Regions from separate parts of the Rossellomorea sp. FM04394 genome, predicted to be linked through region 2. Evidence: riboswitches for the same ligand, from Rfam matches in the RefSeq annotation. Region 2 holds a riboswitch; each other region holds the start of a gene.
What was found. Region 2 has a riboswitch for cobalamin ahead of ACCB35_RS17555 (hypothetical protein). Riboswitches for the same ligand answer to the same signal wherever they lie in the genome.

Region 1 (3,139 bases), 1.0 Mb from region 2:
GAAAACATGTTTGTGTTAACACACGTGCCTCCATTAAAAGAGGGGGAAGATTGGACCCAATATAAAGAATCCTATCGCTTCAAAGTGCTGGATAAATTGGAGAAGATGGGTGTTACGAACTTAAGGGATCATATCGAATATGAATATACTTTTACTCCTAATGACCTTAAAAGTCTCTACGGGGCTAATGGCGGATCTATCTATGGTACGGTCACGGACCGAAAGCTTAATGGAGGTTTCAAGGTTCCGAATAAGAGCAGAGTGCTCTCAAATATGTATTTTGTGGGAGGTTCAACCCATCCGGGTGGAGGGGTGCCAATGGTCACTCTTTCCGGACAGCTTACAGCGGAATTGATCTTGGATGAACAAGTGAAGGTAAATCGTTTTATTGGATAAAAATATAAGGTGATGGTTTGATGCATGATAACCATCACCTTATATTTTCATTCTGAACTATGATTATCCACCGTATCCGAATTGTTTACTTTCGCCTCGTCCTGAGCTGGATAGGGATCAAAAAAGTTCACCAGTTTTCCTGGACCTTCATATCCCACGACTTGCTCTTTATCGTCTTTGACGGGATCATTTTTCTTCATATAAAAACTCCTTTCTGCCAATTAGTTTGGCAAAAGGAGTTTTTTTCATTCTCCAGGAATGATAAATTTTTTAAAGTCCTTAAGCTTTTGGGTTTTCCCAATGACTCTCAATAAATTCGTCACGACCAGATTTTGCCCGGTCTTGTTTATATTCATCGGGATTCTTTTTGTAGAACTTTTGATGATATTCTTCTGCCGGATAGAAGATTGAGGCAGGAAGGATCTGTGTGACGATTGGTTTTTTAAATCGGCCACTTTCTTCTATTTCCTTCTTCGTGTTTTCTGCTAAACGTTTTTGTTGTTCGTTGTGATAGAAAATGGCTGTGCGATACTGGTCACCGCGATCATGGAATTGTCCTCCGTCATCAGTCGGATCAATCTGAGGCCAGTATAGTTCTAATAATCTTTCATAGGGAAAGAGAGCAGGATCGAAGGTGATTTGAACAGCTTCAAAATGCCCACTGTTACCGGCTTTGATATCCTTATAGGTAGGGTTCTCAAGATGCCCTCCTGAATAACCTGACACGACATCAATAATACCCGGTAGTTCATCAAAAGGTTTTACCATACACCAAAAACAACCGCCGGCAAAAGTAGCGACTTCTTTCTTTTCATTCATTGCGAAAACCTCCTATACATATGCCGCTCTAAAGTAGTAAAGCGATAGCTTGAAAAAGATTTTATCATGAAAGGGTGGAAGCCACAATCAATTAGCTTCAAAGCCTATTTGCCTATATGGTTTACTAAAAGTGCGTAATTGATAACTCACATCAACAGAAGCTCTCTTCCTATAGGCACACGATCAACTTGCATTACGCAGGTAGATTCAATCATTCTGCAAATTTCAACAAATTCGTAAAAATCAATTCACTAACGATGATAACTTGTGTATAATTCATGTGAACGGAACAATTACATATGATACGAGATTAGGTGAAGCGGAAGTTTCTTTAACAAACTTTTTAGCTTCATAATAGGGAAGTTGGTGTAATTCCAACGCGGTCCCGCCACTGTAAATGGAAGTGAGCTGTATGAATGCCACTGTACCAATAGGTATGGGAAGGTGCAGCAAACAATGACCATGAGCCAGGAGACCTGCCTAATGTCTTTCGCACCAAATCTACGCGGATAGAAAGGTGTAATGTGCATGTCTGACGGTATGAAAGCCATTTTATGCATTTTACACAACATCTCTAGTCCCACTGGAGATGTTTTTTTGTCTGGGAATAAGTTCATTTACAGGAGGAAAACGTATGAAACACACATTCAAAATCATTCTTGCACTACTATTATCTCTTGGACTCCTTTCAGCATGCGGTACTGATGGTGAAAGTGTAGAAAAGAAAAAAAATAGCGGGGAAGTCAGTCAGGGACAATCTGCTTTTCCTTTGTCAGTAAACGACGCCCTGAATAATAAAGTCACGCTGGAAGAGCAACCTAAGCATATTGTTTCGTTGATTCCAAGCAACACAGAAATTTTATTCGAGTTAGGGTTGAATAAGGAAATTGTGGGGGTTTCAGATTTTGATAATTATCCAAAAGAAGCGGCGGCGAAAGAAAAAATAGGTGGAATGGAATTTAACGTTGAGAAGATCATCAGCCTGAATCCGGATTTGGTTCTCGCTCATGAGTCCACAGCTGTTTCGGCAGAAGAGGGGCTAGAACAGCTTCGAGGTGCAGGGGTAAAGGTATATATCGTACGTGATGCCAATAGCTTTGAGGAAGTGTACACCACGATGGAAAACATCGGCATATTGGTCGGAAAGAAAGATGAAGCTGAATCCGTCATTTCGGAGATGAAAGCTGATCTGGAATCCATTAAGGAAAAAGTCAGTGGTGTATCTGAGAAGAAAAAAGTGTATGTAGAGGTGTCACCTTCACCTGACATATATTCTACTGGTAAAAATACATTCATCGATCAAATGCTATCACTTGTAAATGCCGAAAATGTAATGAGTGACCAAGAGGGGTGGGTCCAAGTAAACCAAGAAGCAGTCATCGCTTCAAATCCAGACATTATCATTACAACATACGGTTACTACAGCGAAAACCCTAAAAAACAGGTGATGGGCCGAGAAGGATGGAAAGACGTAAATGCTGTGAAAAATGAAGAAGTTCATGACGTTCATTCTGACCTGGTCACACGCACTGGCCCAAGACTGGTTGAAGGAGTAGAGGAAATTGCAAAGTCGATCTATCCGGAGCTATTTACAGAATAAAATATGGATAACATACGGATTGGCAGTATCGTTTTTACTATTCGCTCTTCTCGCAGGTATATCGATTGGAACCATCTCAATCCCACCAAAGGACATTTTGTTCATCGTCGGAGCTAAATGGTTTGGATACCATCTACCGGAAGAGACGGATCCGATGTTTACAAACATTGTGTATTCAATTAGATTGCCCAGAGTATTATTGGCATTATTGGTTGGAAGCTCCTTAGCTATCGCTGGAGCTTCTTTTCAAGGGCTTTTGCGAAACCCGTTGGCGGATCCATATACATTAGGCGTGTCTTCAGGAGCATCAGTTGGAGCTGTTAT
Region 2 (3,139 bases):
GTATGATGGTTTCCTCTATTTAAGAGGGGGGATCAAAGGCGTCGGAATGGTCCGGCCGGCGAGAATCGCTCAATTTGCTTCTCACGGTTTCATTGTTTTTGCCCCTTATTACAGAGGAAATCTCGGAGGAGAGGGAAATGAAGACTTTGCGGGAGATGATCGTGAAGACGCCATTTCCGGTGTTGAATTGCTCAAACACTATCACAGGGTGGTCCATAACCGGATCCATGTGTTTGGCTTTTCCCGTGGAGGGGTTATGGCGTTACTGACAGGCATCGTGCGCAGGGACATCACCTCTGTTGTTACATGGGGAGGCGTTTCGGATATGTTCTTGACATATGACGAACGGAAGGATCTCAGGAGGATGATGAAAAGAGTCATAGGGGGAAGTCCCAATAAAGTTCCGGAGAGATATGAATGGCGTACGCCCCTTTACGAATTAGAAAACCTTGAAGCTCCAGTATTGATCATTCACGGTGAAAAGGATCAGAACGTTTCTGTGGAGCATGCATATAGATTAGAAAAAAGGCTGAATGATCTGAATAAATCTGTGTCGTCCCAATACTTTAAAGAATTTACGCATTACTTCCCTCCTCGAAAGAACCAACAAATCGTCTCCATGCTATGTACATGGATGAAAAATCAATAGGCAGTGGTGTATGATTAAATAAAAAAGGATTGAGGTCAAGCGAAATGGGCATGGGCTTAGAATTAAACACGATGATCGTGACCAAGGGAAAAGAAGCGAGGAAAGAAGATAATCTGTTTGAACTGCTTAAAGACGGATACCGCCTTTACCCTATGCATATTCCGATAGAGGTAAGAAAAACGAAACACAGTGACCCCAGTGGTTACGGCAGCATAGAAAAGATGGAGTGGACGGATGAGAAAACGAAGATCCTGTATCGATTGATTTCCTTGAATTCCACGAACTAAATAAAGGATGGCTGTAAACATTCGCTTACAGCCATCCTTTTATTGTATTTCCTCATATAAAATATAGCGATTATCCTCTGTCTGGGCGATTAAATAGTGGCTGTGATCTTTCACGCTATAGATGGGTGTCCCTTTTTTTAATATATTTGCCGAAAAATCATTTTCGGGGTGATATTGACTATCAATCTTTTCTTTAATAGATCCAAGCTTTTCATCCAGGACCAGCTTCTTCTCCTCAGAGACCTTCACATATTCCTTCTTGTTCACCACCATCATATCCCCGTATCCACATAATTCATGGGATGCAGGTTCTTTGTCTCCGCATGCACTTAATAAGAATACGCATAATATCAAAACAATCAATCGCTTCATGTTTTTCCTCCTTAACATTTCTTCACATACTCAAAAGATATTCAAGCTTGTACGCCAACATGTTTGTTTTTTTGTGTAAAACTTCTTCATCTTTCACATGGAAAAGGTGGTATAATGTTCCTTAAGTGAATAAACCCACGCAGAAATTAGGTGCTGATCTATAGCATAAAGGGAATTCGGTGTGAGTCCGAAGCTGTTTCCGCAACTGTAAGTGCTGACGAAATAAGAAGAAAACCACTATTTGATCATTCAAATGGGAAGGTTCTTAGAGTAGGCTGACGCACGAGCCAGGATACCTGCCTATTTTCCATCGTATTATGCTCTTCGGAAGTTAAGGGTATGGTGCGGCTTTTTAGCATCTCTTTTTTTATATGGATGACAACTGCCGGCCAATATTCTTGGGTGGTTTTTTTGTGTTTATGTAAAACTCCCGGAAGATACGATAGGTGCTTCACAAACATCATTCAGAAAGGAGGAAACTTACATATGGCAAAGGATTTCCGCTACTTATGTTATCCCTATATGCGTGAATCTGTTTCGACCGTCGATTTCGAAATCCGTACCGATTCACTATCGACTAAAATCGGACTGGCATCATCATTGGCTGGGCACTTACCGGAAGTACGCGATGATTTACTGTATTTGGCTGAAATGGCGTACCACCTCAATGGTTCGGTGCGGGGAATGACAGCCATCAAAGAAGAGGACTTGAATAAATTGAGTCGAATGTACGATCGTTATGTTTTCGAAGTAGAGGAACGAATCCAAACCTTTGTCCTTCCACAAGGGTCGACAGCTGCATGTGTGCTTCATACCTGCCGCAGTGAAGCAAAAAAGTCAGTCCGTGCCTTACATAAAGTCAGTACTGAGATGAAAGTGGAGAACATTTTATTTAAATACGCTCATTTACTGGCAAATGTCCTGTTCGTAATGGCCGTGTATGTGAATAAATGTGAAGGGATTGAAGAAATTCCTTTTGAGAGTAAATCGTATATAGACAAAATTTAGAGAAGCGGGGAAGACGAAAGATGAAAAAGTCATGGTTAAATAGTTTACTACTATCGATCATCCTGGTTGTTTTCGCAGGATGCAGCAACGGGGAAGAAGCTACATCCCAAAAGGAAGTTAAGCCTGAAAATGAGCCTTATTCTGTTAAAGATGACAGGGGGGAAGATATAACCTTTGATGGCGTGCCCGAAACCGTTGTTTCGTTACAGCCAAGTAACACAGAGATTCTTTTTGCAATAGGAGTTGGGGATAAGGTAGTCGGGGCAACTGAATACGACAACTATCCTGAGGAAGCGAAAGAGATTAAAAGAGTATCGGATTCCATGACGGTCAATGCTGAAGAGGTCATTGCATTAAAACCTGATGCTGTCATTGCATATACCACTGGAGATGATGCCGGAGTGAAGCAGCTTGAGGAGGCGGGATTAAACGTATTCGTCATTCAATCTGCCCAAACCTTCGAAGATGTATATGGGGATATTGAACAGATTGCAGAAGTAATGGGGGTAGAGAAGAAGGGGAACGAATTGGTGGACGGTATCAAGGAACAGATTTCAGAAGTGAAAGAAAAAGTAAATACACTTAAGGAAAAAGAACAAGTATATTTTGAAATCAGTCCCTCTCCTGATATCTATACAGCAGGAGCAGAAACCTTTCAGCAGGAAATACTGGAAACGGCTGGGGTCGAGAATGTTTTTGTAGACCAAAAAGGCTGGGTGAAAGTAGGCGAAGAAGAAATCATTAAACGGAATCCTACTATGATTTTAACGACAGTGGGGTATGTCGACGAGCCGACAGCTGAAATCAAGTCCCGGGAAAGCTG
Region 3 (3,139 bases), 1.9 Mb from region 2:
ACTTCTCCTACTTTGATTTCTTTCTCAACGTAGTTTGTGTATTTGATGTTTTCAGCGATTTGAGTTTTTAACTCATCCATCGTAAATCCGGCTTTTTTCATTGCGTCTTCAAACTTCTTTTCATCACCATACTGCTTTTTAACTTCTTCCAATTGTTTATTGATTTCGTCTTCAGATGCTTTGTAGCCTTTTTCATCAGCCTGCTGCATAAGGAGTGTTTGTCCAACTAGACTATCAATCGTTTGTTCTTTTATTTTCTTTGCTGCATCTTTACTTGTCGGGTCTTGTCCCATCTGTTGATACTGCATTTGTGATTGAGTCAATACGTTATTGAAATCTTCACCTTTAATTTTTTCGTCGTTTACAATGGCAACGATCTTATCTTTTTCAACCTTCTGTTCATCCATTTTCTTCTGCATTTCTTCCATTTGCTTCGCTTGCTCTTCTTGAGCCTGTCCATCGCTTTTTTCTTCTGTTTTCGCTTTATCGTTAGCTTGTTTTTGGCTCTCCTCGTTCGAACCGCAAGCGGCTAGTCCAATCGTTAATAATGTCAATAGTAAAGCCGTTAATAATTTTTTCATAATAGACTCCTTTCAGAAGTAAGGTGTGATTTCAAAAAATCACTTAATGCGCATTTTAAATGAAAAGCCAGTAAAAAGAAAGTATTTAAGCCGAAAAGTATAGATTGTAATAAGGTTGAAATACAGTGCATTACTAATAGGTCCCTCTTTCACTATAATGTATGCAGTTACATCCGACTGTCAACTGCCGGGCAGAAATGAAAATGTAAGAACCCTGCTGCTAAAAAAAGAGGCTGTTTAAATCGAGATATCTTCCTCCATTTAAACAGCCTATAAAAAATATTGGGGACCAAAGAATACTGTCAAACAACCTTCTATTTGAATTATAGAGAGTGCTTATCATTTTCTCAACTAACATATATGAAGGTGTCGGGGGACTAGTGTCCTTTTGAACATACTATTCAATCTTCTCCTATTCTTTTCATGGAAAATAATAATTATAAGCATATTTCAAAGGAAGGATTTTTCCTTCCTTCTTTATAACATATCTTGACTTTACGAGTGTAATAGCGTGATACTAGTAAAAGATTCTAGCTTCAAAACAAAATAAATAGTTTCACTTGTAAAATTATTTTTAATCGTTTATGATTTAACAGAACACAACATTTTGTGTTCCATTTCATTAATTCAACTATATATTGATAATGACCTGTGAATAGGGTGTCTGAATGGACTTAAAAGGGAATCCGGTGTGAATCCGGAGCTGTCCCCGCAACTGTAAGTGCTGACGAAATAAGGAACTGCCACTGTCGTATACGATGGGAAGGCCTTAGAGTAGGGTGAAGCATGAGTCAGGAGACCTGCCTTGTTTATCATGTATTATCTTCTTCGGGAATTGGGAGGATAAAGCGAGGATTGGAATAGGCCGTTTAGCCTATGCATATATCTATCGTACATAAAGCCCATCCGCTAAGAAGGATGGGCTTTTTTTGACTCCTTCCCACACTGTATAAATTTGGGAGGAATGATGATGTCAATCGTATCACAGGATCAAAGGATCAAAATGGAAGCGAAAGCGATTCTTACAAAACTCCACAGTCGCTTTCCACACCTACCTTTTAAAGAATTCGATGAAAAGACTTTTAAGTATGCAGAAGGTCAATCTGAATCGAGCAAAGAAAAGCTATACCATTTCATGATCCTCACGGCAGTCGAACGAATTTCTGCACATGAACCTGATTGGACGTATGTTGCTGCAGAATTATATTTAGTGAAACTCTATCGTACCGTCGCTTATTCAAGGAGAGTTGAAGAAAGCGTGCTGTACAGTTCCTTTTATGAATTAATTCAAGAATTGACTGATAGAAAACTATTTACGACCGAACTATTGGAATCCTATAGCAAAGATGAAATTGACTCTTTGGGGAGGATCATGGACGCATCTAAAGACCATCTGTTTACGTACATAGGGATCGTGACATTGTCAGAGCGGTATTTAACTAAATCCCATGATGGTGAAATCCTTGAATTACCGCAGGAGCGATTTCTAATAATCGCCATGACACTCTTTATGAACGAACCCCGTGATAAGCGGATGGCGCTCATTCAGGAAGCATATTGGGCACTTTCCAATTTGTATATGACGGTAGCAACACCTACGTTCGCCAACGCCGGCAAAAGTCATGGTCAGTTATCAAGCTGTTTTATTGATACGGTGGCAGATGATTTAAGAAGTATTTACGACAGCAATACAGATGTTTCCACATTAAGTAAAAACGGTGGAGGACTTGGTATCTATTTAGGGAAGGTCCGAAGCCGGGGAAGTAATATCAAAGGTTTCAAGGGAGTAAGTTCAGGTGTCATTCCGTGGATGAAGCAGTTAAATAACACAGCCGTATCCGTTGATCAATTAGGTCAGCGTCAAGGAGCGATCGCTGTTTACTTAGATGTATGGCATAAGGACATTTTTCCTTTTCTTGATACACGATTAAATAATGGAGATGAAAGACAGCGTACCCATGACCTTTTCACGGGTGTCAGCTTACCTGATTTATTTATGGAGCAAGTGGAGAAGAGAGGGGAATGGTATTTATTTGATCCTCATGAAGTAAGGGTGGTCATGGGGTATTCACTGGAAGATTATTATGATGAACATGATGGAGGAGGTTCTTTCAGGGATAAGTATTGGGAGTGTGTAGAATATCCCGATCTCTCAAGGGAAGTCGTCCCGGCAATTGAAATTTTTAAGCGGATCCTGATTTCCCAGCTCGAAACAGGAACACCATACATGTTTTACCGTGACTCAGTTAACCGGCTAAATGCCAATGGGCATAAAGGGATGATTTACTGTAGTAATTTATGTACGGAAATCGCCCAAAATATGAGTGCGACAGTCATGGAAGAAGAGGTTATAAAGGACGGGAAAATCATTACCTATAAATCTCCCGGAGATTACGTCGTCTGTAATCTGGCATCTGTTTCTTTAGCTAAAACAATCATGGATGATGAACTGGAAAGAGTCGTATCCATAGGTGTAAGATTACTTGATAATGTCATAGATATTAATAAACTTCCAGTCCTGCAAGCCCAATTGACAAACAGGCGCTATAGGGGGATTG
Region 4 (3,139 bases), 2.2 Mb from region 2:
TCGAGGAATTGAAGCGTTAATTCCTCTTCCTTCACTTCCTTGGCTAATTTAGCTTTTTCCAGCTCATAGGACTGTTCGGATTTTGCTCTTGCCCGCTCTGTTTCTTCTTTGAAGGATGCGTCTTTAATATCCTTTTCTTTTTTGGATTCGGCGATCGTGATTTGACGCTTGTATTCTTCTTCTTTCGCTTCCTGATCGGTTTGGGCACGGTGAATACGGGTTTCTCGCTCTGTGTTTGCTTCTGCAATTTCAGCTTGCTTGCGAACCTCGGCGATACGTGGACGACCAAGATTTTTCAAGTAGCCATTTTCTTCGTCTGCATCCCTTATGTCAGTCAACCCGAGTGACGTAATTTTGAAGCCCATGAGATCCAGCTGCTTCTGGGCAATTTCCGAAACGTCAGCGTTAAATTTCTCACGGTTGCTGTTGATGTCTTCAACAGTCATTTTCGAAAGAATCGCACGAAGATTACTTCCCAGCACTTCGATGATTTCATCTTCAATTTCTTTTTGATCCTTACCAAGGAACTGCTCAGCGTAGTTCGCAATTCCGTTTAATGTGTCGGCCACCTTCACCATGGCCACTGCGTCTGCAACGATTGGTACTCCGCCATTTGTGTACACTCTCGGTGTCGATAATTTCAATTGGAAACTTGTTAGATTAACAGGTGTGGATGTTTGGAAACGTCTTAACCTGTACCCACCACCCCTGATGATTTTCATGGAACGCCCTTCCTGGTCGGTGAAAATATTCGTTTCCTTTTCAGGATCCCCCAGTTTCGGTCCGGTAATGATCAGTGCCTGGTTGGATCTCGCTGTACGATAGCGGAACCTCATCCAGAAATAATACGCGATCCCTGCAATAGCGGCAATAACCAGAACAGGAATAAGGAACATGAAAAATCCGATAATACTTAACGATCCTAGCATTCTGACAACCCCTCTCAAACTTTTCTATAAATCAGTCGAACAACCGATTTATTATTTAATAAAATTGCTAGCTACACTATTATTTACGGAATAGTTGTAGAAAAGTTTCAATATTTAGGTAAATTTTCTAATTTATATCCATTAATACCCACCAAATAAAGCCCTTCCTTCTCATTCCTGTGATAAAATAAAAGCGTTCACAATTTAAACATTGCTCATTGGTGAAGATGATCAGGTCATCTTCTTAAAAGGGAAGTTGGTGAAAGTCCAACGCGGTCCCGCCACTGTAAAGCTGAGATTTCGTATGGTTCCACTGTTTCGCATCGAAATGGGAAGGAATATGAAATTGCTGACGCTGAGCCAGGAGACCTGCCAATTGAGAAGAACACAGAGTTCCTACGGGAGATAGGAGGGTGTTGCGCTAATGAGACGTCACAAGAGGAATTATAGTACTCAGAACGTTTACCTGGAATAGCCGCATCTTCTTTTCAAAGGAAGATGCTTTTTTTATTTCAGAAATTAAACTGGGAGATGAGAAAATGGAACAAGCTTATTCGGTAGAGCGTTCAAAAACCATACAAACAAAATTGGTATTGCCACCAGACACCAATCATATGCAAACGATTTTCGGAGGAAAGATCCTTTCCTATATTGATGAAATTGCGGCACTATCAGCAATGAAGCACTCCAGCTCAGTCGTCGTCACGGCATCGATTGACTCCGTGGATTTTTTGTCGTCTGCAACGGTCGGCGATGCGTTAAGTCTGGAAGCCTACGTTACGTCTACAGGTCGAACATCCATGGAAGTATATGTAAAGGTCTACTCTACGAATCTCGTAACGAGTGTCAAAACCCTGACGACTGAATCATTCCTTACGATGGTGGCCGTTGATGAAAATGGAAAACCGAAGCCGGTGCCAAAGGTCATTCCACAAACGGAAGAAGAAGTGCGGCTTTTCAAGACGGCTCCTTTGCGAAAAGAGCATAGAAAAAATCGTGCGCTTATTTTGTAAACAGCCCGTGATTGTTGACGATCGAGACTACAAAAACACTCAGAGTTTTCTATGCTCTGAGTGTTCAAGAATGCCAATCTACTAAATAAGATTATTAGGAAGTACACCTCTTTCCCTAATTCCCCGTTCTATATGGCACCATATATTTAGTAAAGTAGGCTCCAACAAATAGGAATACAATGGTTAGAAACCAACTGATGATCCCCCTGAATCCCAGCCAATGAGCCAACAGGTTCATTATTGCAATCATGAAAAAACATATGGATGGTAAAGCTGTCTTAAAACCAGTAATACCTGCCGCTTTCCTTTTCTTCACTACATAAAAAATAGAGGAGCATAGTGAGATAAGCAGGATCATTGTGAAAATAACCGGTACCAAAAGGGATTCCTCCTTCTAAACTCTTATTTAACCTCCACTAATAATCATATCACTTTTATATAAAGAATTAGCCCATAATTTAGTAAAAGGAATACATATTGTGAAACTTCTTCCATCATTATCCGTATGAATAGTAATAGTAAATAATAGGAAGAGGGATAAGGTTGAAAAAAAATTTTGTCTTACTTGACTTGTTGATGTATGTAGCCCTGCCCCTTTTCGTATGGAATATCATGAGGGATTACATTGGAGATTATTATGCTATGCTCCTCTTTTCTGTTCCAGGAATCATCTATACGGTTTATCGTTTTATCGAAATGAAGAAAGTAAATACGTTTGGCTTGTTCATTTTAGTCACGCTGATTGTCGGTACTCTGATTGACGTTCTGGCTGGTTCCTCCCTCCAACTCCTTTGAAGTAATGTATACTATGCCGCTGCTTTAAGCTTATTTTTCTTCATTAGCATGTTGTGCCGAAAACCGATTTCCCTTTTCTTTGGACTTGACTTCGCAGAACTTCAAGGATACGACCGTTCCTTTTGTAAGCGACTCTATTATAAAAAGCCTCTCTATCGGATTTTTCAATTAATCACTCTATGTTTTGCCTTGAGAAGTGGGATTCTGGCAATTGTTAAAGCATGGCTTATTCTGGAGTACGGAGTTGAAGCATTCGATAAAGGGATAATAATCCGACAAGCCTTTAGCTGGATCATGACCGGGATTACGGTTGCTGGTTTCATATATATTGGAAAAATAATACAGAATTCACCCCAATTAGTGAAAGAAGTGCAGATGGAATTTAATGAGGAAGAGAAAAAA

Region 1: linked by a shared signal. The riboswitch ahead of ACCB35_RS12265 (ABC transporter substrate-binding protein) and the one ahead of ACCB35_RS17555 (hypothetical protein) in region 2 are both predicted to bind cobalamin.
Region 3: linked by a shared signal. The riboswitch ahead of ACCB35_RS08000 (ribonucleoside-diphosphate reductase subunit alpha) and the one ahead of ACCB35_RS17555 (hypothetical protein) in region 2 are both predicted to bind cobalamin.
Region 4: linked by a shared signal. The riboswitch ahead of ACCB35_RS05915 (acyl-CoA thioesterase) and the one ahead of ACCB35_RS17555 (hypothetical protein) in region 2 are both predicted to bind cobalamin.

What each region holds. Positions count from the first base shown of each region.
Region 1 covers NZ_CP168654.1:2,451,119-2,454,257, reverse strand. Annotated here, with positions in the region: gene ACCB35_RS12280 (phytoene desaturase family protein) at 1-396, shown strand, start outside; gene ACCB35_RS12275 (hypothetical protein) at 444-596, opposite strand; gene msrA (peptide-methionine (S)-S-oxide reductase MsrA) at 676-1,215, opposite strand; cobalamin riboswitch at 1,511-1,714, shown strand; gene ACCB35_RS12265 (ABC transporter substrate-binding protein) at 1,850-2,815, shown strand; gene ACCB35_RS12260 (FecCD family ABC transporter permease) at 2,778-3,139, shown strand, end outside.
Region 2 covers NZ_CP168654.1:3,490,843-3,493,981, reverse strand. Annotated here, with positions in the region: gene ACCB35_RS17570 (alpha/beta hydrolase family protein) at 1-649, shown strand, start outside; gene ACCB35_RS17565 (DUF2584 domain-containing protein) at 694-936, shown strand; gene ACCB35_RS17560 (hypothetical protein) at 976-1,308, opposite strand; cobalamin riboswitch at 1,440-1,627, shown strand; gene ACCB35_RS17555 (hypothetical protein) at 1,795-2,316, shown strand; gene ACCB35_RS17550 (ABC transporter substrate-binding protein) at 2,337-3,139, shown strand, end outside.
Region 3 covers NZ_CP168654.1:1,587,799-1,590,937, forward strand. Annotated here, with positions in the region: gene ACCB35_RS07995 (SurA N-terminal domain-containing protein) at 1-581, opposite strand, end outside; cobalamin riboswitch at 1,223-1,404, shown strand; gene ACCB35_RS08000 (ribonucleoside-diphosphate reductase subunit alpha) at 1,552-3,139, shown strand, end outside.
Region 4 covers NZ_CP168654.1:1,189,085-1,192,223, reverse strand. Annotated here, with positions in the region: gene ACCB35_RS05920 (flotillin family protein) at 1-929, opposite strand, end outside; cobalamin riboswitch at 1,132-1,321, shown strand; gene ACCB35_RS05915 (acyl-CoA thioesterase) at 1,469-1,942, shown strand; gene ACCB35_RS05910 (hypothetical protein) at 2,058-2,300, opposite strand; gene ACCB35_RS05905 (hypothetical protein) at 2,486-2,737, shown strand; gene ACCB35_RS05900 (hypothetical protein) at 2,786-3,139, shown strand, end outside.